2 regions of the Streptomyces sp. NPDC047043 genome follow, and region 2 is predicted to be linked to the other one. Evidence: riboswitches for the same ligand, from Rfam matches in the RefSeq annotation. Region 2 holds a riboswitch; the other holds the start of a gene.
The links. A riboswitch is a leader RNA that binds a small molecule or an ion and turns the genes downstream of it on or off. The one in region 2 is predicted to bind ZMP and ZTP.
Positions count from the first base shown of each region.

Region 1 (10,281 bases), on a different contig from region 2:
GGTCGACGGCGAGGAACACACCCCGATGGCCATGCAGATGGTCGCCGACCTGTGCGGCACGGACGACACCCGCTGGGAGCAGGCGGTGGAAACGGCGACGCTGGCACTGGAGGCGAGGTCGCGGCTGTGGGACGGGATTTTGGGGGCTATGGGGTGAGGAGGTGGGCGGTCGGCGCGGCGCGGGCCGGGCCGGAGGGAGGGGGCGGCTGACGCGGGCGGGGCTGGACGGAGGGGGACTTCCGCGGGCAGGAACAGGGGTGGCTGCGCGTGGCGGGACGAGGCCGAAGGGGTCGGACAGCTGTCGTCGGCAGGGTCAGGGGGTTGTGGGTGGATGTGGGTGGATGCCTTCGGGGGGCCGGGGGGTGGATGGCGCTGTGGGGTGGGGCCCGGGTTGTTGGGTGCCTGCTGGGGTTGGGGCCGGAGGTCTGTGGACGGCTGTCGCGGGGTGAAGCTGACGGGTTGGACGGCCGTTGTTGGCAGGGTCAGGGGGGTGTGGGTGGATGCTTCCGGGTGAGCCGGGCGGAGGATGGCGCTGTGGGGTGGGGCCCCCGGGGCGGTGGATGGTGCTGTGGGGCGGGGCCGCAGGTGTGCGAAGGGCTGTCGCGGGGTGAAGCTGACGGGGCGGACGGCCGTTGTTGGCAGGGCCAGGGGATGTGGGTGGATGCCTCCGGGTGAGCCGGGCGGAGGATGGCGCTGTGGGGCGGGGACCGGGTCGTTGGGTGCCCGCTGTGGGGTGAGGCCGGAGGCGTGTGGACGGCTGTCGTGGGGCGGAAGTCGACGGGGTGGACACCCGTTGCCGGGCGAGGTCTGAAGGCCGGACGGTTGCCGCAGGGCGAAGTCCGAGGGGTGCGGCCGTCAGGTCTCCTCTGCCGGTGCCTCCCCGAAGCGTGCCAGTGCCAGCGCTCCCGCCACCGCCACGACGAAGCCCAACACCGCCAGCCACTCGAGCCCTTCGCGTGTGCGGTCGCCGAGCCAGATCACCCCCACCGCCGCCGGGCCGATCGTCTCGCCGATCACCATGCCGGCGGTGGCCGTGGTCACCGACCCGCGTTGCAGCGCCGACGTCAGCAGCAGGAACGCGGCGCCGCCACCGATGAGCAGGGCGTACGTCGCCGGGTTGGCCAGCAGGTCCGACGGCGCGAGTGAGTCGATCAGCCGTACCGACACCTCCACCACCCCGAACCCGAACCCGGCCCCCAGCCCGAGCACCAACGCCCGCCCCCGCCCGGACCACCGCCCACCGACCAGTCCGAGTGCCAGCACGGCTACGGCGACCGCGAGCATCGTCCACTTCAGCGCCATGGATCCCTCGCGGTCCCCCTCACCCCCGGACGCCAGCCCCAGCATCGCGAGCCCGGCGCACACCACCCCCACCGCGCCCCACTCCGTCCGGCTCAGCCGTACCTGCAGCAGCCGCGCCGCGACCACACCCGTCACCGCCAGGCTGGACGCCAGGGCCGCCGCAACCGCATAGATGGGAATCGACCGCAGCGCCGCGATCTGCAGCAGAAACCCCAGCCCGTCCAGCGCCAGCCCCGCCAGATACCGCCACTGCCGCAGCGCCCGCAGCAGCAGCGCCGCCTCCCCGCCCCCACCCGCACCGGCCGCCCGCGCCGCGACCGCCTGCAACACCGTCGCCGTACCGAAGCAGACCGCCGCACCGAGCGCGCACACCATCCCAAAGATCACAAAGTGACTGTAGGGGAGGGGCGGGCAGCACGGGGCGCGTGCACGCACTCTCACACTCATCTCTAGGCTGACCTCACAGTCGACACGCTGAAGTCGACAGCACGACAGGGACAGCAGGACAACGGGGGACACGGACATGGCAGACGCACGCCGCCAACTTCGCTCGGGCACGGTCGTACTCGGCGGCATGGGACTCCTCGCGGCCGCCCTCACCGCCTGTTCCTCCGACCCCGACAAGCGCTGCGTCGACCGCGACAGCTACAACCTCTCCAAGGGCTACAAGGTCGTCGCCGACAAGAACTGCACATCCACCAAGGCCGGGGCGAACGGCGCCTGGTACTACGGCGGCAACAAGCAGGGCACCTGGGTCGAAGGCGGCTCCTTCACCAAGCCCCGCAAGGCCTCCAGCGGTTCCGGCGGCGGCCACGGCGTCTCCCGCGGCGGCTTCGGCAGCGGCAAGGGCAGCTCCGGCGGCTGAACCAGGACCAAGACCCTCGATCAGGACCCGCCCCGCCATGGAACGTCACACCATCACCCCCCGCCCCGGCTGGCAGCAGACCGTCGAGGAACAGGGCCTCGTCTACCCCCTCACCCGCCACCCCGACGGTTCCCTGCGCCCCTACTGGGACGAGAGCGCCTACTACTCCTTCGCCCTCGCCGAGGTCGAGGCCCTGGAGGAGACCGTCGAGGAACTCCACCGCATGTGCCTGGCGGCAGCCGACCACATCGTCACCACCGGCCGCTTCGCCGACCTCGGCATCACCGACCCGCGCGTCGCCCACGCGGTCGCCGAGGCCTGGCACCGCCGCTCCGAACTCCCTTCCCTCTACGGCCGTTTCGACCTCCGCCACGACGGCACGGGCCCGGCGAAGCTCCTGGAGTACAACGCCGACACCCCCACCTCACTGGTGGAGGCCGCCTCCCCCCAGTGGTTCTGGATGGAGGAGCGCTTCCCCGGCGCCGACCAGTGGAACTCCCTCCACGAACGCCTGATCGCCGCCTGGAAGAAGCAGGCGCCCCTCCTCCCGCCCGGCAGCCCCCTCTACTTCGCGCACTCCTCGGACGACGAACTCGGCGAGGACCTGATGACGGTCGCCTACCTGAAGGAGACCGCCGAACAGGCCGGCCTGGACACCGACTGGATCTCCATGGAGGAGATCGGTTGGGACCACCTGTCCGGCCGCTTCGTCGACAACCAACTCCGCTTCATCCGCAGCTGCTTCAAGCTCTACCCCTGGGAGTGGCTGACCACCGACGCCTTCGCGGACCACGTCCTCGACACCCTCGACAACGGCGGCGGCACGGGCACGACCCTGTGGATCGAACCGGCCTGGAAGATGCTCCTGAGCAACAAGGCACTGCTGGCCATCCTCTGGGAGCTGTACCCCGGCCACCCGAACCTCCTCCCCGCCTACCTCGACGGCCCGCGCGAGCTCGCCCGGACGACGGGTTACGTCGCCAAGCCGCTGCTCGGCCGCGAGGGCGCCGGCGTGACGATCCACAGGCCCGGCACCGAGGCGATCCTGCGCGAAGAGGCCTGCTGCTACCAGGAGTTGGCCCCTCTGCCCACCTTCGACGGCAACCACGTCGTACTGGGCGCCTGGGTCGTCGAGGACGAGTCGGCCGGCCTCGGCATCCGCGAGTCGGCCGGCCTGGTCACGGACGAATACGCGCGCTTCGTCCCTCATGTGATCCGCTGAGGGCGCCGCTCGCGCAACCCGCTGAGGACAGCGCTGCTGCCGCCCGGCTCGGCTCCCCCGAACCCTGTTTTTCACGACCCGGGCGGCAGGCTTTCAGCATCGCTCCGGCCCCGCCGCGCGGCTATCCGATTACGGCGGAAACGGCACCCCTTTGTGGATAGTTCCCGGCCCATGATCGGACACAGACCCCGCCCGCCGCCGACCGCCCCGCAAGGTCTGCGACGGCGTCTCCCCGTACGACTGCCGGTAGTGCCCGGTGAACCGCCCGAGATGCACGAACCCCCAGCGCAGCGCCACATCGGTGACCGTCCCGAGCGCATGCCCCTCAGCGATGGCGAGCAGATCGCGCCGGGCGAGATCCAGCCGGACCCGGCGCAGGTACGCCAGCGGAGTCGTGGCCAGATGCGTGCGAAAGCCCTCCCGCAGGCTTCGCACACTCACCCGCGCCGCCAGCGCCATGTCGGCCACGGATATCGGCTCCTGAGCGTGCTCGGCGCAGAAGTCCGCGGCGCGGCGCACCGCGCGGGGCAGGACCGCCGGTCCCCGGCCCACCACCGTGTCGCTCAGCCGGTGCGGCTGGGCGTCGAGCAGACCGTTGACCACGAGCTGCTCGAAGTGCCCCATCCCCAGCGGCGAACGCGCCGCCAGCTCCGAGTCGGCGAACTCCGCGAACGCCCGCACCACCCGCAGCCAGGCCCGCACCGCTCCCGCGCGCCGGTCCAGCACGGGTGCGAAGAACAAGGGCGCCGACGGCAGCTCCCCGAGCCGGACGCAGAGCGCCCGGTCGAGGGTGGGCCGGGGGATGATCAGTACCCGGTTCAGGGTCTCGCCGCTCCACCGCATCGACAGCCGCTGCCTCGGGTTGACGATGCTCAGCGCGGAGGACAGCGTCACTCCGTCCGCGGTCACGGCCCCGTCCCCGGAGAGCGGAACGTGCACGTTGTAGAAGTCCGGCAACTCCCCGGGCGTGACGTCGACCTCCGCCCCGTACCCCAGCTCGTACAGCGCCACGGCCCCCTCGTGCACGCACCGGAAGCGCCCGTCGACCGGACGGTCGTCCAGCACCGTCAGCCGGTGCGGCGCGAACCGCGCACTCACGAGCGCGTGCAGCTCCTCGACATCACGGCCCTCGAAGAGCAGCCCCCGGCCGCCCGCCACCCCACCCGAACCGGCTTCGCCCATGACGGCCATGCCTCTCGCCGCGCCCCCTGTACGGACATACAGCCGTCAGTCTCCCGGCCCGCCCACCGCGGGCCTAGGGCCATCCGTCCTCCAACCCGGCCCGATGACCCCGCACATGACTCCCTCCCGCTCCTAAACCCCAAGCACCGACCGCAGTTGACCGAGTCCCCAGTCCAAGTCCTCCTTCCCGATCACCAGTGGCGGCGCGATCCGTACCGTCGCCCCCTGTGTGTCCTTCACCAGCACACCCCGGTCCATCAGCTTCTCCGACACCTCCCGCCCCGTCCCGTACGCGGGACTGATGTCGACGCCCGCCCACAGCCCACGCCCGCGCACCGCCGTCACCCGCCCCGTGTCGGTCAACTCCCGCAGCTCCCGGTGCAGATGCGCGCCCAGCTCCGCCGCCCGCTCCTGGAACTCGCCGGTCCGCAGCATCGCGATCACTTCCAGCGCCACGGCACAGGCCAGCGGATTCCCGCCGAAGGTCGACCCGTGGTCCCCGGGCCGGAACACCCCGAGCACCGCGGCCGACGACACCACCGCCGACACGGGCACGATCCCGCCGCCCAGCGCCTTCCCGAGCACATACACATCCGGTACGACACCCTCGTGCTCGCACGCGAACGTCCGTCCCGTCCGCCCCAGCCCCGACTGGATCTCATCGGCGACGAACAGCACGTTCCGCTCCCGCGTCAGCTCCCGCACCGCCGGCAGATAACCGGCCGGCGGCACCAGCACCCCCGCCTCGCCCTGGATCGGCTCAAGCAGCACCGCCACGGTGTTCTCCGTCATCGCCGCCCGCATCGCCGTCAGATCCCCGTACGGAACGATCTCGAAGCCCGGTGTGTACGGCCCGAAGTCCGCCCGCGCCTCCGGGTCGGTGGAGAAGCTGATGATCGTCGTCGTACGGCCGTGGAAGTTGTTGCCCGCGACCACGATCTTCGCCATCTCCGCCGGCACGCGCTTGACCCGGTACCCCCACTTCCGGGCCGTCTTCACAGCGGTCTCCACCGCCTCCGCGCCCGTGTTCATCGGCAGCACCATCTCCATCCCGCACAGCTCGGCGAGCTCGGCGCAGAACGCCGCGAACCGATCGTGATGAAACGCCCGCGAGGTCAGCGTCACCCGCTCCAGCTGCGCCTTCGCGGCGTGGACGAGCCGCCGGTTGCGATGACCGAAGTTGAGCGCCGAGTAGCCGGCCAGCAGATCCAGATAGCGCCTCCCCTCCACATCCGTCATCCACGCCCCCTCCGCGGAGGCGACGACCACGGGCAGCGGGTGGTAGTTGTGCGCACTGTGCGCGTCGGCGGCGGCGATGAGTGTCTCCGTAGCGGTCACGGGCTCTCCAGAAGGTGCCGAGTGCTGGGGTGACCCCTTTCCTATCGTCGCTCGCATGGTGGACGCGGGACCTCCGCGCTTCGACGCGCCCGGTAGGCTGATCCGCGGGCCGTGACTGGCGCGCTGGGATGGGACCGACCATCGGGGAGCGGCCTGTGTGTGAGCGAGTGCCGTGCGCCTGGGCCAACCGTGAACCGTGAACGCTTCAAGCCACGCCGTCCGGAGGCCGACGACATGTCAGAGCAGCAGCCCCTGTCCACCGAGTCCACCGCCTTCCGCGCCGCCCTCGACGTGATCCGCGCGGTCGAGCCGCGGGTCGCCGACGCCATCGGCCAGGAGGTCGCCGACCAGCGCGAGATGCTCAAGCTGATCGCCTCCGAGAACTACGCCTCCCCGGCCACCCTCCTCACGATGGGCAACTGGTTCAGCGACAAGTACGCCGAGGGCACCATCGGTCGCCGCTTCTACGCCGGCTGTCGCAACGTCGACACCGTCGAGTCCCTCGCCGCCGAGCACGCCAAGGCGCTGTTCGGCGCCCGCCACGCCTACGTCCAGCCGCACTCCGGCATCGACGCCAACCTCGTCGCCTTCTGGTCCGTGCTCGCCGACCGGGTCGAGGCCCCCTTCCTGGAGAAGGCCGGTGCCCGCCAGGTCAACGACCTCACCGACGCCGACTGGGCCGAGCTCCGCCAGGCCTTCGGCAACCAGCGCATGCTCGGCATGTCCCTGGACGCCGGCGGCCACCTCACCCACGGCTTCCGCCCGAACATCTCCGGCAAGATGTTCGACCAGCGCTCCTACGGCACCGACCCGGCCACCGGCCTCATCGACTACGAGGCCCTGCGTGTCTCGGCCCGCGAGTTCAAGCCGCTGATCATCGTCGCCGGCTACTCCGCCTACCCCCGCCTCGTGAACTTCCGCATCATGCGCGAGATCGCCGACGAGGTCGGGGCGACCCTGATGGTGGACATGGCGCACTTCGCCGGCCTGGTCGCGGGCAAGGTGCTGACCGGCGACTTCGACCCGGTCCCGCACGCCCAGATCGTCACCACCACCACCCACAAGTCGCTGCGTGGCCCGCGCGGCGGCATGGTCCTGTGCGACGACTCCCTCAAGGACCAGGTCGACCGCGGCTGCCCGATGGTCCTCGGCGGCCCGCTCCCGCACGTCATGGCCGCCAAGGCCGTCGCCCTCGCCGAGGCCCGTCAGCCCTCCTTCCAGGACTACGCCCAGCGCATCGTCGACAACTCCCGGGCGCTGGCCGAAGGCCTGATGCGCAGGGGCGCGACCCTGGTGACCGGCGGCACGGACAACCACCTCAACCTGATCGACGTCGCCTCCTCCTACGGCCTCACCGGCCGCCAGGCAGAGGCCGCCCTCCTCGAGTCGGGCATCGTCACCAACCGCAACGCCATCCCGGCCGACCCGAACGGCGCCTGGTACACCTCCGGCATCCGCATCGGTACCCCCGCCCTGACCACGCGTGGCCTGGGCACGGCGGAGATGGACGAGGTGGCGGGCCTGATCGACCGCGTCCTCACCACCGCCGAGCCGGGCACCACCAAGTCGGGCGCCCCCTCCAAGGCCCAGCACATCCTCGACCCGAAGATCGCGGACGAGATCTCCCGCCGCGCCACCGACCTCGTGGCCGGCTTCCCGCTGTACCCGGAAATCGACCTGGGCTGACCAACGCCCTCGCTCCAATCGCCCTCTCTTGAGTTGTCAAAGACCCGCGACTCTCGGAGATCGGCTCCCAGAGATCGACGCTCGGAGATCGACCTTCAAAGATCGATGAGTTCCTGTCGTGGCTCCTCCCGCGGCGGTCCGGCTCCCTGCCGGGCCGCCGCGCGGCGTATCAGCAGCGTGCCGCCGGCGCCGACCGCGATACCCAGGGCCAACCCGGGCACCGCCCACCAAAGACGGCCGTCGTCCGGGCCGGTCCCCGAAGGGGAGCTCCCGTCGGCGACGGTCTGCTGCTCGGACATGCCGAGCAGTCCCGACACAGCCAGCCGCTCGTAAGCCGAGCGTGGCGCTCGGTGCCAGCGGATGTCGTCGTCCTCCACGTCCGGTGCGGGATCGGTGCGCACCCAGGGCGAACCGTCGGCGGCCACGAACAGCTGGTCCTCCCGCTCGACCGCCACGTCACCGCCCGGCGGCCGGTTCGTCTGCGGCCAGCCGCCCACTCCCGTCTGCCCCCAGACCACGGTGATCCGCACCGGCGGATACCGGCCCTCGGCCCACGCCTCCGGCACCCGCTCCGTCCCGGTGTACGTCGGCTGCAGCAGTTGCCACAGCCGGGCGAACTCCGGCTCCCCGGAACGCAGCGCCGTCGTCCGCGCCGAGCCGCCCGTGACGACCATCGCGAGGTCGGGGACGTCCTGGCCCTGCGCCCGCAGGGCAACGACGGTTGCGTAAGAACGGTCCGTCCCGTCTACCGCCCCGGCTGCCGACGCGCCGCACACGACCAAAGCCACGGCCGCTTGCGCGAGGCCGGCAAGTCGTACCGGCCGTACCCCCGACCGCCTGTTCCGGCGTGTCATCCGTCCCCCCTCCCGAGCCTCCGGTCCTCATACGTCACGCAGTTCCTGCCGGGCACCGGGCTCCCGCCCCCGATGCCACCGGACCAACGGCTCCCGCGAGGCGAACGGCCGCAGAACCAGCGCCAGCAGGGCCCCGGCCCCCGCGCCCGGCAGGGCCCACCACCAGTCGGTGCCGTCATCCGTCCCGGCCGCGGAGCTGCCGGCCGTGACCTTCTTCGTCTCCGCGTCAGGAGTGGCCGCGGCATCCGTCCCTTCCGATTGCCAGGGCGCCGGGAAGATGCCGACGTAACCGTCGTCCGAGGCCTTGCCCATCACGCCCAGCTTCTTGAGCAGGGTGCGCAGCTGGGCCGGGTTTCCGGCGCGGTGCCAGTAGCCGTCGAGGTTGTCCGGCACATTGGCCGCCGTATGGATCCAGACGGCGCCCGTCCGCGAGTCGACGGGGAAGACGCGGTCCATCCGCCAGGGCGATATGTCGTGCGCCAGCCACGTGACGTTGATCTGGCGTGCGCCGGCCAGATCAGGACCCGGGGGCTTCTCCCGGGTGCCGGTGCCGGGTGGGCCGAGCAGGCGCTGCAGCTGTGCGTACTCCCCGTCCGAGTAGTACAGCGCGGAGGCCTCCCCGCTCGACGGCGATGTCACCAGCACGCTCGTCGGACCACCGGCCGAAGCCGACGACGCGCCCCACACCATCAAGGCGAGCGTCGCCGCCAACACCCCCATCAGTGCGGCCAGTTCACGAACCTTGCCCTTCCGCCCACGCATGACGTCCCCCAACCAGTCGGTCCCCTGCGGCCCGTCCGCGGGCCGCGTGTCACTTCTGGTACACCGCCCGACCCGCCGGGGTTCCCACCCCGACCTCCCTATTTCGAGGAGTCGCCGAGGGACTTCATCGCGAGGACTTCTCAAGGGACTCGGCGATCTCCACGGACCGGGCCTTGGACGCCCCCTCCAGCCGGAGCGTCACATCCTCCTCGCCGGTCCGGTGGGTCCACAGCAGCGTCGGACCGGCGGTCCGTTCCTTGCGGGTGAAGCGGTTCCCGTCCGCGTCCACCAGCCAGAAACTCAGCAGATGCGGGCGTGGGAACCACAGGGCGTAGTCCTGCACGCCGTCGGCCGAGGGCTCCCCGCCCAGCGCGATCCACTCCGGCGGCTCGCGCACCGTCTTGGCGAAGGCGGGGTCCAGCCGCTCCGGGAACTCGTCCAGCCGGACCGTGTGCCCGCCCTCGCGCCAGCACAGGCTCACCAGGAAGCGCCCGTGCGGCTCGCCCGTCACCGCCACCGTGTCCGGGACGCCGAGCGCCTTCGGCACCAGTGGCTCGAAGCCGGCCCGGCGCTCGGCCTGCCCGAGCGACACCGACCTGCCGCAGCCCGGTACCTCGGTGCCCGGCGAGGGCAGCGCCGACGGGTCGTAGCGCACCTCGACCCCGCCGAAGTCGAACCAGTCGAAGACCGCGGCCCGCACCGGGGGCGTGAGCACGAGCACCGTCAGCAGACCGCACAGTGCCGCGGTCAGCGAACGCCACCGCATCCGCGTCCAGCGCCGGACCGCCCGCAGCCGCTCACGCGCACCGGGCGGCTCGGCCACCGGGGCCGGTAGATGCTCGGCCAGTATCTGCCCCAGCACCCGCTCGACCATCGTCTCGGAGCCGATCGGGTCGCCGGCACCCTCGGCACCCTCGGTCCCGGGCGCGTCCAGCGACCGGCCCAGCGCCCGCAGCTCGTCCGGCAGCCGCGAAGGACCTCCGTCGCGTCCCCGTCCGCGCTCACGACCCCGCGGACCCGGACCCCAACCGGGACGCCGGTCGTCGCCACGTCCCCGTGGCCCCCGGCCA
Region 1 is NZ_JBEYVO010000016.1:90,461-100,741, forward strand. Features, by position in the region: gene ABZ880_RS25250 (DUF3050 domain-containing protein) at 1-157, shown strand, start outside; gene ABZ880_RS25255 (DMT family transporter) at 856-1,677, opposite strand; gene ABZ880_RS25260 (hypothetical protein) at 1,826-2,167, shown strand; gene ABZ880_RS25265 (glutathionylspermidine synthase family protein) at 2,205-3,389, shown strand; gene ABZ880_RS25270 (AraC family transcriptional regulator) at 3,519-4,580, opposite strand; gene rocD (ornithine--oxo-acid transaminase) at 4,704-5,909, opposite strand; ZMP/ZTP riboswitch at 6,011-6,100, shown strand; gene ABZ880_RS25280 (glycine hydroxymethyltransferase) at 6,144-7,595, shown strand; gene ABZ880_RS25285 (hypothetical protein) at 7,691-8,269, opposite strand; gene ABZ880_RS25290 (hypothetical protein) at 8,477-9,211, opposite strand; gene ABZ880_RS25295 (hypothetical protein) at 9,336-10,281, opposite strand, start outside.
Region 1: another riboswitch for ZMP and ZTP. It lies ahead of ABZ880_RS25280 (glycine hydroxymethyltransferase); the one in region 2 lies ahead of ABZ880_RS13810 (bifunctional 5,10-methylenetetrahydrofolate dehydrogenase/5,10-methenyltetrahydrofolate cyclohydrolase).

Region 2 (10,281 bases):
GCAACTGCCTGCTCCGCTCGGCCGTGCGCTGCCAGGAGGTGCGGGCGAGCGCGAGGTACTCGGCCTCGAACCGGCGCTCCACCTCCGCCCGTTGCCCCTCCGTCAGCCAGTCGAGCGAGGCCGTGAAACGCAGCGCGGCCGTGTGCCCCTGGTCGCGGATCGACGCGAGGAGCAGGTGCCCCTCGATCTCGTTGAGGAGCACCTGAACGTCTTCACTGCTCATGGCGCGGTCAACTCCCTCTGCGGCGCCGGATCCTGGAGGTGGTGCAGGTCGAAGGCCGGGGATTCGCTGCGGATCCGGGGGAGCGCCACGAAGTTGTGGCGCGGGGGCGGGCAGGAGGTCGCCCACTCGAGCGAACGGCCGTAGCCCCACGGGTCGTCGGCCTCGACTTTCTCGCCGTATTTTGCGGTCTTCCAGATGTTGTAGAAGAACGGCAGGAAGGACATGCCGAGGAGGAACGAGAAGATCGTCGACACCGTGTTGAGCGTCGTCAGGCCCTCCACCGCCAGATAGTCCGGAATTCGGCGCTGCATTCCGTTCACGCCCAGCCAGTGCTGGACCAGGAAGGTGCCGTGGAATCCGATGAACAGCGTCCAGAAGGTGATCTTTCCGAGCCGCTCGTCGAGCATCTTGCCGGTGAACTTCGGCCACCAGAAGTGGAATCCGGAGAACATCGCGAAGACGACGGTGCCGAAGATGACGTAGTGGAAGTGGGCGACGACGAAGTAGGTGTCGGACGTCGGGAAGTCCAGCGGCGGCGAGGCGAGCATCACGCCGGTCAGGCCGCCGAAGACGAACGTGACGAGGAAGCCCGTCGCCCACAGCATCGGGGTCTCGAACGACAGGGACCCCTTCCACATCGTGCCGATCCAGTTGAAGAACTTCACGCCCGTCGGTACCGCGATGAGGAACGTCATGAAGGAGAAGAACGGGAGCAGCACGCCGCCGGTGACGTACATGTGGTGCGCCCACACCGTCACGGACAGTCCCGCGATGGCGATGGTCGCGCCGATCAGGCCCATGTAGCCGAACATCGGCTTGCGCGAGAAGACCGGAATCACTTCGCTGATGATTCCGAAGAACGGCAGCGCGATGATGTACACCTCCGGATGGCCGAAGAACCAGAAGAGGTGCTGCCACAGCAAGGCGCCGCCATTGGCCGCGTCGAAGACATGCGCACCGAATTTGCGGTCCGCCTCCAGCGCGAACAGGGCCGCGGCCAGCACCGGGAAGGCCAGCAGCACCAACACGCCCGTCAGCAGCACGTTCCAGGTGAAGATCGGCATGCGGAACATGGTCATGCCCGGCGCGCGCATGCAGATGATGGTGGTGATGAAGTTGACCGCACCGAGGATGGTGCCGAAGCCGGAGAAGGCCAGACCCATGATCCACAGGTCGGCGCCCACACCCGGGGAGCGGACCGCGTCCGACAGCGGGGAGTAGGCGAACCAGCCGAAGTCGGCCGCGCCTTGAGGGGTCAGAAAGCCGCCGACTGCAATCAGCGAGCCGAAGAGATACAGCCAGTAGGCCAGCATGTTCAGGCGCGGGAACGCCACATCCGGCGCCCCGATCTGCAGCGGCATGATCCAGTTGGCGAAGCCCGCGAACAGCGGTGTCGCGAACATCAGCAGCATGATCGTGCCGTGCATCGTGAACGCCTGGTTGAACTGCTCGTTCGACATGATCTGCAGGCCCGGACGGGCGAGTTCGGCGCGCATGAGCAGCGCCATCACGCCACCGATGCAGAAGAACGAGAACGACGTGACCAGGTAGAGCGTCCCGATCGTCTTGTGGTCGGTGGTCGTCAGCCACTTGAGGTGCCTCATGCCCCGCCTGTGTCCGCTCCGGGCACGCCGGTCACACTCGAGTGACGCGAGGAGAATCACGGAAACGGGTGTGACGATCCGGATGGTGCCGGACACGAACGGAACATGAGCAACGACGAGATCTTCGCCGCTGCCTATCGCGAGCACTACTGGGCGGTCAGCCGCTATGTCGCGCGGCGACTGGACGGGCGGGCCGGCGAGGTGGAGGAAGTGGTGGCGGAGGTGTTCACGGTCGCCTGGCGACGCCGGGCCGACCTTCCGGGGTCCCCGCTGCCCTGGCTGTACGGCGTGGCACGCAACTGCCTGTCGAACGCGGTACGCGGCTACGGACGTCGCCGGCGGCTGGTCGACCGCCTGGGCAACGACGAGACCGCGCACGGCCGGCAGGTCGTTGCGAGCCCCGACGCGGAGGCCCCCGGCGGTTGGGTGCACGACGCGCTGGCCCGGCTGTCCGAGGGCGACCAGGAGGTGCTGCGCCTGACGGCATGGGAGGAACTGGGCATCGACGAGGTCGCCGTCGCCCTCGGCTGCGGCACTCGGGCCGCGTCGATGCGGCTGCACCGCGCCCGGCGCCGGCTGAGAGCCGAGATAGACCGCGTGCGTCCCACCGCGACCTCCGCCGACGCGACCCCCTCGAAGGAACACGGCCATGGCTGACGAACTCGAACTCCTGCGCCGCGCCAACCCGGTGCCGGCCGACGGCCCCCACTACGGGGAGGGCCCCCTGGACCACAGCGCCGAGCGGCGGCTCAACCGGCTGCTGCACGACCGGCCAGCGCCCCGTCGCCGCACCCGGCTGGTCTGGGGCCTAGCGGCCACCGCCGTCGTCGCCGCGACCGCCCTGACGCTGACACTCGGCGGTCCGAGCACCACCCCGGCCATCGCCGCACCCCGCGCACTGGTCGTCCAGGCCGACTCCACCCCCGTATCCCTGGACCAACTGGCAGACCGGGCACAGCAGTTGGCCATGAAGGGCGGTGCGCCGAAGCTGCGCATGGGTACGCACGTGCAGTCCTGGAGCATGGGCATGAGCGACGACAGGCCCCCGGTCACCCTGCCCGAGGAGCGGGTCGTGCGCTGGAAGGCCGACGGCAGCCACACCGAGCTGGTGGTGGCCACCGACCCGCGGCACCCCGGCCGGCCGGTCCTGCGCGACGACGGCGACGCTCCCCACCTGGTCGAGGACGGCCACGTCATCAGCCGGCAGACCTATCCGCCGAGCTGGAGCGACGCACCCCCCGAGTCCCCGCCGCCGCACGACACGGCACAGCTGCGGGCCTACCTGAAGGAGGCCACGTACACCCACACGAAGTTCGGCACCCCCGAACTCCTCGACGGCGTCCAGGTGTTGCTCGACCACTGGACCCTCGGCGCCCGCGAGTCCGCGACGCTCGCCCGGCTCCTGGCGGACACCGAGGGGCTGCGCCCGGCCGGCCAGGTGACCGACCGGCTCGGGCGGCGCGGCCAGGTCTATGTGTACGAGGGCTCCGGCTTCCGCCGGATGCTGATCATGGACCCGGCCACCGGCGCCGTCCTCGGCCTGGAGACAGTCCTGACCGAGGCGGAGCGGGAGTACGGCGTCAAGGCCGGGGACGTCGAGGAGTACAGCGCCTGGATGCGCTGATCACACCCCGAGCTGCCGGGCGGCGGCATCGACGGTCTGCTCCAGCAGCGTGGCGATCGTCATCGGGCCGACCCCGCCCGGCACCGGAGTGATGAGCGAGGCCCGCTCCAGCGCGGAGTCGAAGTCGACGTCGCCGACGTTGCCCGGGTTGTACCCGGCGTCGATCACGACGGCGCCGGGCTTGATGTCCGCGCCCCGGATCAGCCGCGGCCGCCCCACGGCGGCGACCACGATGTCCGCCTCCCGGACCACCGACGACAGGTCCCGGGTGCGTGAGTGGCAGTACGTCACCGTCGCGTCGCGGGCGAGCAGCAGCATGCCGACCGGCTTGCCGAGGATGGCGCTGCGGCCCACGACCACGGCCCGCTTCCCGGACGGGTCGACGTCGTACTCGTCGGGCAGCCGCATGATCCCGCCGGGCGTGCAGGACACGAAACCCGGCAGGCCGAAGCTCATCGTCGCGAACGAGGCGAACGTGACACCGTCGACGTCCTTCTCGGGCGCGATCGCCTCGAACGCGGCCCGCTCGTCGATGTGTTCGCCCATCGGATGCTGGAGCAGGATGCCGTGCACAGCGGGGTCCTGCGACAACTCCCGGAGTTTTCCTACGAGTTCTTCGGTGGTCGTGGCGGCGGGCAGCGCCACGTGTCGGGACTCGATGCCGGCCTTGCGGCAGCGGTTCTGCTTCATGCGGACGTACGTGACGGAGGCGGGGTCCTCGCCGACCAGCACCGTCGCCAGACAGGGGGGCGTGCCCGTGGTTTCCGTAAGGGCGGCCGCACGCTTGGCGGTGTCCTCGACGCTGCGCCGGGCGAGCGCGGTGCCGTCGATGAGCCGGGCCTGAGACATGATCCACTCCTGGGCTGGTGTGACGGGATCGCCCAGGCGCACGGCATCGACTCTGCGTGGCCGCTCCCCGGTGGTGCTCCACCTCAGCGCCAGTCACGGCCGCCATCAGCCTAACCGGGGGCGTGGGTACGGCTCATCGGTGACGCAGGATGCGCCGTCTGCGTGCACGGCCGGCATGCTGTGCCGGCGGAAGCGGGCGAGGTCGCACCGCCCGCAGCACGGACCGCAGCAGAGCGACGGACGCCAGGCCTTCTGCCGCGGAAACCGGCCCCGGGCGTCGGGGCCGGGCCGTACGCACTCGACCCAGCGCCGCACGCGCCGAGAAGGTCCAGGTCAGCCGGGTTGTGACCTGGACCCTCGCGGTTCTGCTTCCTACTCGTCCCATGCCTGGATCAGGACCTCTTCTGTGATCTTTCCGTCGCGCAGCGTGATCATCGACTCGGCCAGGACACGCGTCCCGTCCGAGTACTGGCACGACTGGCTGTAGGCGGCATGGTCGCCCTGGATGATGCACTGGTCCACTTTGTGCGTCATGTCACGGCTGTAGATGTCCTCGAACAGTGCCCCGATCTCGTCGCGACCGCGCAGGATCTTGGGCTGGCTGGGTTGGGTGTTGCGGTCCACGATGCGTATCTGCGCATCGTCCGCGTAGAGCGACAGAAGATCTGCCGCCGTGTGTGCTTCTACGCCCCGGCGCAGAGTGTCGGCGCTGAAGGCGGGCGTTGCCGCGGTGCCCATGGTGACCTCCTTCGAGGGCCGCGACCCGACGGGAGCACGGGCCGCGAGGGGGCTCACCTTCGAGACTCCTCCGCCCCGGCAGGCTCGGCAAGCGCAGCCGACCGCTGCGCCTGACGGGTGAGCGGGGCGGCACCCCCGTGTCCGCCGGGCGCCCGGTTCCGTTGCTGAATGCATGATCTCAACACGACGTATCGTCACCGCCGTTGGTCTCGCCGCAGGGCTCACCGGCCTCGTCGCGCCGCTGGCGCATGCGGACGAAGCGGCGGTCGCGAACGCGGCTGTCCCGGGCACCGACCTGCTCAACCCGATCACCACGGTCGACGCGCTCAGCGCCACTGCCGTGCCGGTGGAGCGCAAGGAGCCCGTGGCGACCAGGGAGACCGAGGAGACCAAGCCGCAGGCTCCGCGGCCCGAGCAGGTGGAGCAGCTCAGGAACATCAGGGATCTCAAGCAGTTGCACCGGGCCGCCGACATGCAGGCCAACTGGGCTGCTTGGGGCCGTTGAGCGGATCGACGCCGTATCGCGCGTCTCGTGGAGGGCCGTCCGGAGGCCGGGCGGCCCTCCGCTCTGACGTCCGCTGTGTGAATTGGCTTTCACGTGGCGGACATGTCGAGGAAGTGGAAGCCGGGCCCGGGGTGCATCAGGAAGTCGTGGTGGGAGATGTTCCACGCGTAGGCGCCCGCCAGCGAGAACACCACCCGGTCGCCCGCCCTGAGCCCGGGCGCCGGGACACGCCGGGCCAGGACGTCCTTCGGGGTGCACAGCTGCCCGGCCAGCGTCACCTGCTCGCCCTCGGCCGCCGACCGCGGCCACGGGTGCGGCCAGGCGTCCACCGGCAGTACGGAACAGGGCTGGTCGTGCCCCTTCGTCGCCGGGGTCCGCAGATGGTGGGTCCCGCCCCGGACGACGCCGAACTCCTCGCCGTGACTGTGCTTCACGTCCAGCACCTCGGTGGCGTACCAGCCGCAGTAGGCCGTCAGCGCCCGCCCCGGCTCGATGCGCAGGGTCAGCCCGGGGTGTGCCTCGGTCAGCCGGGCGAGCCCTTCGCCGTATGCGGTCCAGTCGAAGCGGCGGCCGGGGTCGGTGTAGTCGACGGTCATGCCGCCGCCGACGTTCACCTCGGCGAGCCGAACGCCGAGGCCCATGGCCCAAGTCACGGCGGACTCGGCCACCGCCAGCTGCTCCGCGGCCTCCAGCCCGCTGGCCAAGTGGGCGTGAATGCCACGCAGTTCGAGGTTCGGATACATCCCGTCGGCGAGGGCACGGACAACCTCGACCGCCTGCACCGGATCAAGACCGAACGGTGTCGGACGGCCGCCCATCGCCAGTGAACTCCCCGCCAACGACCCGTCCGCGACGGGCAGGTTGACGCGAGGCAGCACCGCCACCCGCCGTCCCGGCGCGGAGCTGCGCGCCAACTCGGCCAGCATGCGCAGCTCGTACTCGCTCTCCACATGGAAACGGTCGACGCCCAGTTCCAGCGCCGCCGTCACCTCGGCGGGGGTCTTGCCGGGACCGCCGAAGGCGAGCGGCCGGCCCGGAACGGCCTTGGCGACATGGGTGAGTTCACCGCCCGAGGAGACCTCGTACCCGTCGACGTACGGGCCCAGCGCGGCGAGGATCTCCGGCTCCGGGTTCGCCTTGGCGGCGTAGTACAGCTCGACCCGCTCGGGCAGGGCGTCCCGCACGGCGGCGGCGTGCCTGCGCAGGGCCGCCAAGTCGTAGAGATACGCGGGCAGTTCGGCGGACGGCAGGGACAGGACGCGGTCGCGGACCGCGGGTGTCGGGGCGGTCATCGGCGGCTTCCGTTCGAGTCGCGCAGGATGTCCTCGGCGAGCGGGGACGGCAGCCGGACGTAGCCGGCGTCCCGATCGGCCTTGCGCTCCCAACGGGTGAGCAGGTTGGCCTTGGCGGGCAGCGGCACTCCGGCGAGCAGGGCGGCCAGCCGGGGCGGGCAGCCGTACTCGTCGGCGTGTGCCTCGAGCGTGGCGCGCACCCGGGCCCACAGCGCGGCCTCCGTCTGCGGGTGCAGGTCGGCGAGCGCGGCGAGCAGTTCGGCGACGTGGTTGACCAGCAGGCAGTAGACGACCCGGTCCCAGCCGCGCTGTGCGTCGTACGTCATCGGACCCGCGACCTCGGGCGGCAGCGCCGACAGCGTCTCGGCGTGGTGCTCGGGGACGAGCTTGGTGCCCTCCAGGTCGCGGAAGAGCACCTGGGCGGGCATGCCGTCACCGTCGACGCAGATCAGGACGTTCTGGAGGTGCGGTTCCAGGACCAGCCCGTGCTCGAAGTAGGCGGACAGGACGGGCGGGACGAGCAGGTCCAGATACGACGACCACCAGGCGAGAGCCGTCCGGACGTCCGCACCCTCCAGCAGGCGGGAGATGTGGGCGGCGCCGGTCGGGTACTCGTCGGCGACGGCTGCCGCGAGCAGGGGGGTGGTGCCCGGGGCGAGGCGGTGCGGGAGGCCCTCGCGCACGATGACGCCGAAGCCCTCCAGAAGCTCGCGGTCCGGGGCACCGTCCGGGCGGGGGAGGGCGAGCGTGCGGTAGGCGGGCTCGCGGAGGACCGCGCTGTGGGGGAAGCGCTCGGCCAGCTCGGCGAGGGCCGGGGCCAGGGCGCGGGTCAGGGCGACGGCACCGGACAGCTCGTAACTGCTGTTCTTGCGCAGACAGTTGGTGATCCGCACGTTCAGGCTGAACTTGAGGAAGCTCTCCCCGTCGTAGAGCGTGCGCACCGACGCGGTGGCGGCGAAGGGCCGCCCGCCCGGGCCGAGGTCGAGGACGTCGCCGCGGTCGAGGGCGGCGCGCAGCAAGGGGTGTTCGCGCAGCGTCTCGTACTGCCAGGGGTGGGCGGGCAGCAGCCGGTAGCCGTCGGGGAGGTCCGAGCGCAGCCTGTCCAGCGGGACGACGGCCGAGGCGTCGGCGTACTCCTCGGCGATCAGTCCGGCGCGGACCGCGAGGTGCCGCAGCGGGAAGGAGGCGCCGACCTCCGGGGCGTACGCGGACCAGGCGCGCGGGTCGCCGGTACGGGCCTTGGGCGTCGGGTGGAAGCGGTGGCCGAACAGCAGGGACTGTTCGGAGGCCAGGTAGGCCGAGAGCCGGTCGTCCGGGGCCGACACGGCGCGCGTGGCCGCAAGCGAGGTCGCCACGGCCGCGTGGCTGGAGGCGAGTTGCTCCAGGAACTCCTCGTTGCGCACCCCCGTACGCAGCGAAAGCTCGTCGTGCGTGTACTCGGCGAGTCGCCGCCAGTCCACCTCGACCCATTCGCCCTCGCGCTGTTCGCTGACCGCACCCGTGAACCGGTGCGCACCGAGCAGCGAGGTGCGGCGCAGGGCGACGCGCAGCAGGATCCCGCGGCGCGGCAGGCGCACCAGCAGGTGGCCGTCGGTGACGACGGACTGGTGCTCCGGTCCGGACACCTCGCGCAGCAGGCAGTTGAGGAGGGTGTGGGCCGTCGCCTCGCCGGCGGTGGGCAGGGCGGCGGGGGCGGCGGTGCTGCCGAGCGAGTCGGTCAGGGAAGGCATCAGCGGCTCCGGCGGGTGCGGTGGTTCAGGGTGGTCAGGAGGGTCGCGAGGACGGTGACGGCGGCCGCGGTGCCGCCGATCAGCACGGGTGCGGCCGGTCCGAAGCGGGCGCTGCCCGCCGCCGCGGCCACGCCGGCGGCGACCGCGCCGGCCTTGGAGAAGAACTCCAGCGAGCCGAACATGCCGCCCGGCGCACGGCCCTTGGCGCAGTCGGCGGCCAGCAACGACAGACACACCAGGCCGAGCGTGAGACCGGCGCCCAGCAGCAGTCGTACGGCTATCAGCGCGGTCAGCGAACCGGCGACCCCGTGCCCGGCCAGCCCGAGCGCGATACAGGCGAAGCCGAGCGCTATCCCGGCTCGCGGACGGTCCCGGAACGCGGCGTGCACCGCCAGTGCCGACACCAGATAGACCAGGTGGGGCAGGGCGAACAGCACACCGGACAGCGCGGGCGAGGTTCCGGGCAGCCGGTCGTCGACGAGCGCGATCAGGTACGGGAAGGAGATGACGGTGGAGAACACGAACGCGAACTCCAGGCCGTACAGGGTCTTCAGCGAGACCATCGGCATCGCCTGCTCCGTCGCGGGTTCGCCCTGAGGCTGCTCCACGGGCTCCGGTTCGGGCAGTGCCGCGAGCAACAGGGCGGCCGTGAGCGGCAGTACGGCGAGCAGGGCGTACTGGCGCTGCGGCGACAGCCACCCGGACAGCGAGCCGACCACGATCGGCGCCACGACCAGCGCGGCCCGCGCACTGCCCTGCATCAACGTGAGCGCCTTGGACAGGGCCGGGCCCTCCAGGGCGGCGCCCAGGTATCCGTTGGACGCGGCGAACGTGCCGCCCAGGACGCCCTGGAGCACGAGCGCCACCGTGAAGGTGACCAGTGAGTCCGCCCAGCCGGCCAGCAGGAAGGCCACCGCGAGCCCCAACTGGGCGCGCAGCAGCAGCCGTTTGCGGCCGTAGCGATCCGCCAGCCGCCCCCACAGCGGGGCACCCAGCGCCCCGAACACGGTCGGGACGACATAGAGCACGCCCGCCCAGCGGGCCCGGTGGTCGCCCAACTCCGGGAGGATCTCGGTGAGATACGGCGGCAGTCCGAGCGCTGCGAAGGACGCCACGAAGTAGCAGCCGGCCACCGCGTGCACATGACCGCGGCCGAACCCGGACCGCGGCATCCGCAGAGCCTGGGTGCTCATGCCGAACCACCGCCGGGCAGCAGGTAGTTGGGGCCGGTCGTGTAGTGCTTGTTGATGTCGGCGGCACCCGAGCGCTCCTTGGACAGCAGCGTCCCGGCCGTCACCATCGCCTTCACCGGCAGTCGCGGCGCCTCCAGAACGCGGGCGCGCAGGACGGCTCCGGCATCGCCGCCGAGTCGGTCCACCGCATCCGTCAGCCGGGTGCGTATGAGATCCAGTAGGGCCCCGCGGTGCTTCGGCAGCCCGAACGCGTAGGCGCCCGCACACAGATGGAGGGTGATGGTCGCGAACACGTCGGCGACCGGCCCGTCGTCCTCACCGAAGATCCGCTCGTCGTCGAAGCCCCACGGCCCCGGGAGTACGGCGTCCAGTCGCAGGGAGTTGATGCGCGGGCCGTCGTTGTCCTTGAACAGCAGCCGCAGTTCGCCCGGCCGCAGCACCACCGAGATGTTCTGCTGGTGCGACTCCAGCGCGATGCCGTAGCCGAACAGCGTGGTCTGCCAGTCGAACAGCAGCGTCAGGA
Region 2 is NZ_JBEYVO010000008.1:3,708-13,988, forward strand. Features, by position in the region: gene ABZ880_RS13790 (hypothetical protein) at 1-223, opposite strand, end outside; gene ctaD (cytochrome c oxidase subunit I) at 220-1,827, opposite strand; gene ABZ880_RS13800 (sigma-70 family RNA polymerase sigma factor) at 1,933-2,484, shown strand; gene ABZ880_RS13805 (CU044_5270 family protein) at 2,477-3,451, shown strand; gene ABZ880_RS13810 (bifunctional 5,10-methylenetetrahydrofolate dehydrogenase/5,10-methenyltetrahydrofolate cyclohydrolase) at 3,452-4,300, opposite strand; ZMP/ZTP riboswitch at 4,324-4,407, opposite strand; gene ABZ880_RS13815 (nuclear transport factor 2 family protein) at 4,673-5,038, opposite strand; gene ABZ880_RS13820 (hypothetical protein) at 5,211-5,543, shown strand; gene ABZ880_RS13825 (type III PLP-dependent enzyme) at 5,633-6,835, opposite strand; gene ABZ880_RS13830 (IucA/IucC family protein) at 6,832-8,565, opposite strand; gene ABZ880_RS13835 (MFS transporter) at 8,565-9,758, opposite strand; gene ABZ880_RS13840 (IucA/IucC family protein) at 9,755-10,281, opposite strand, start outside.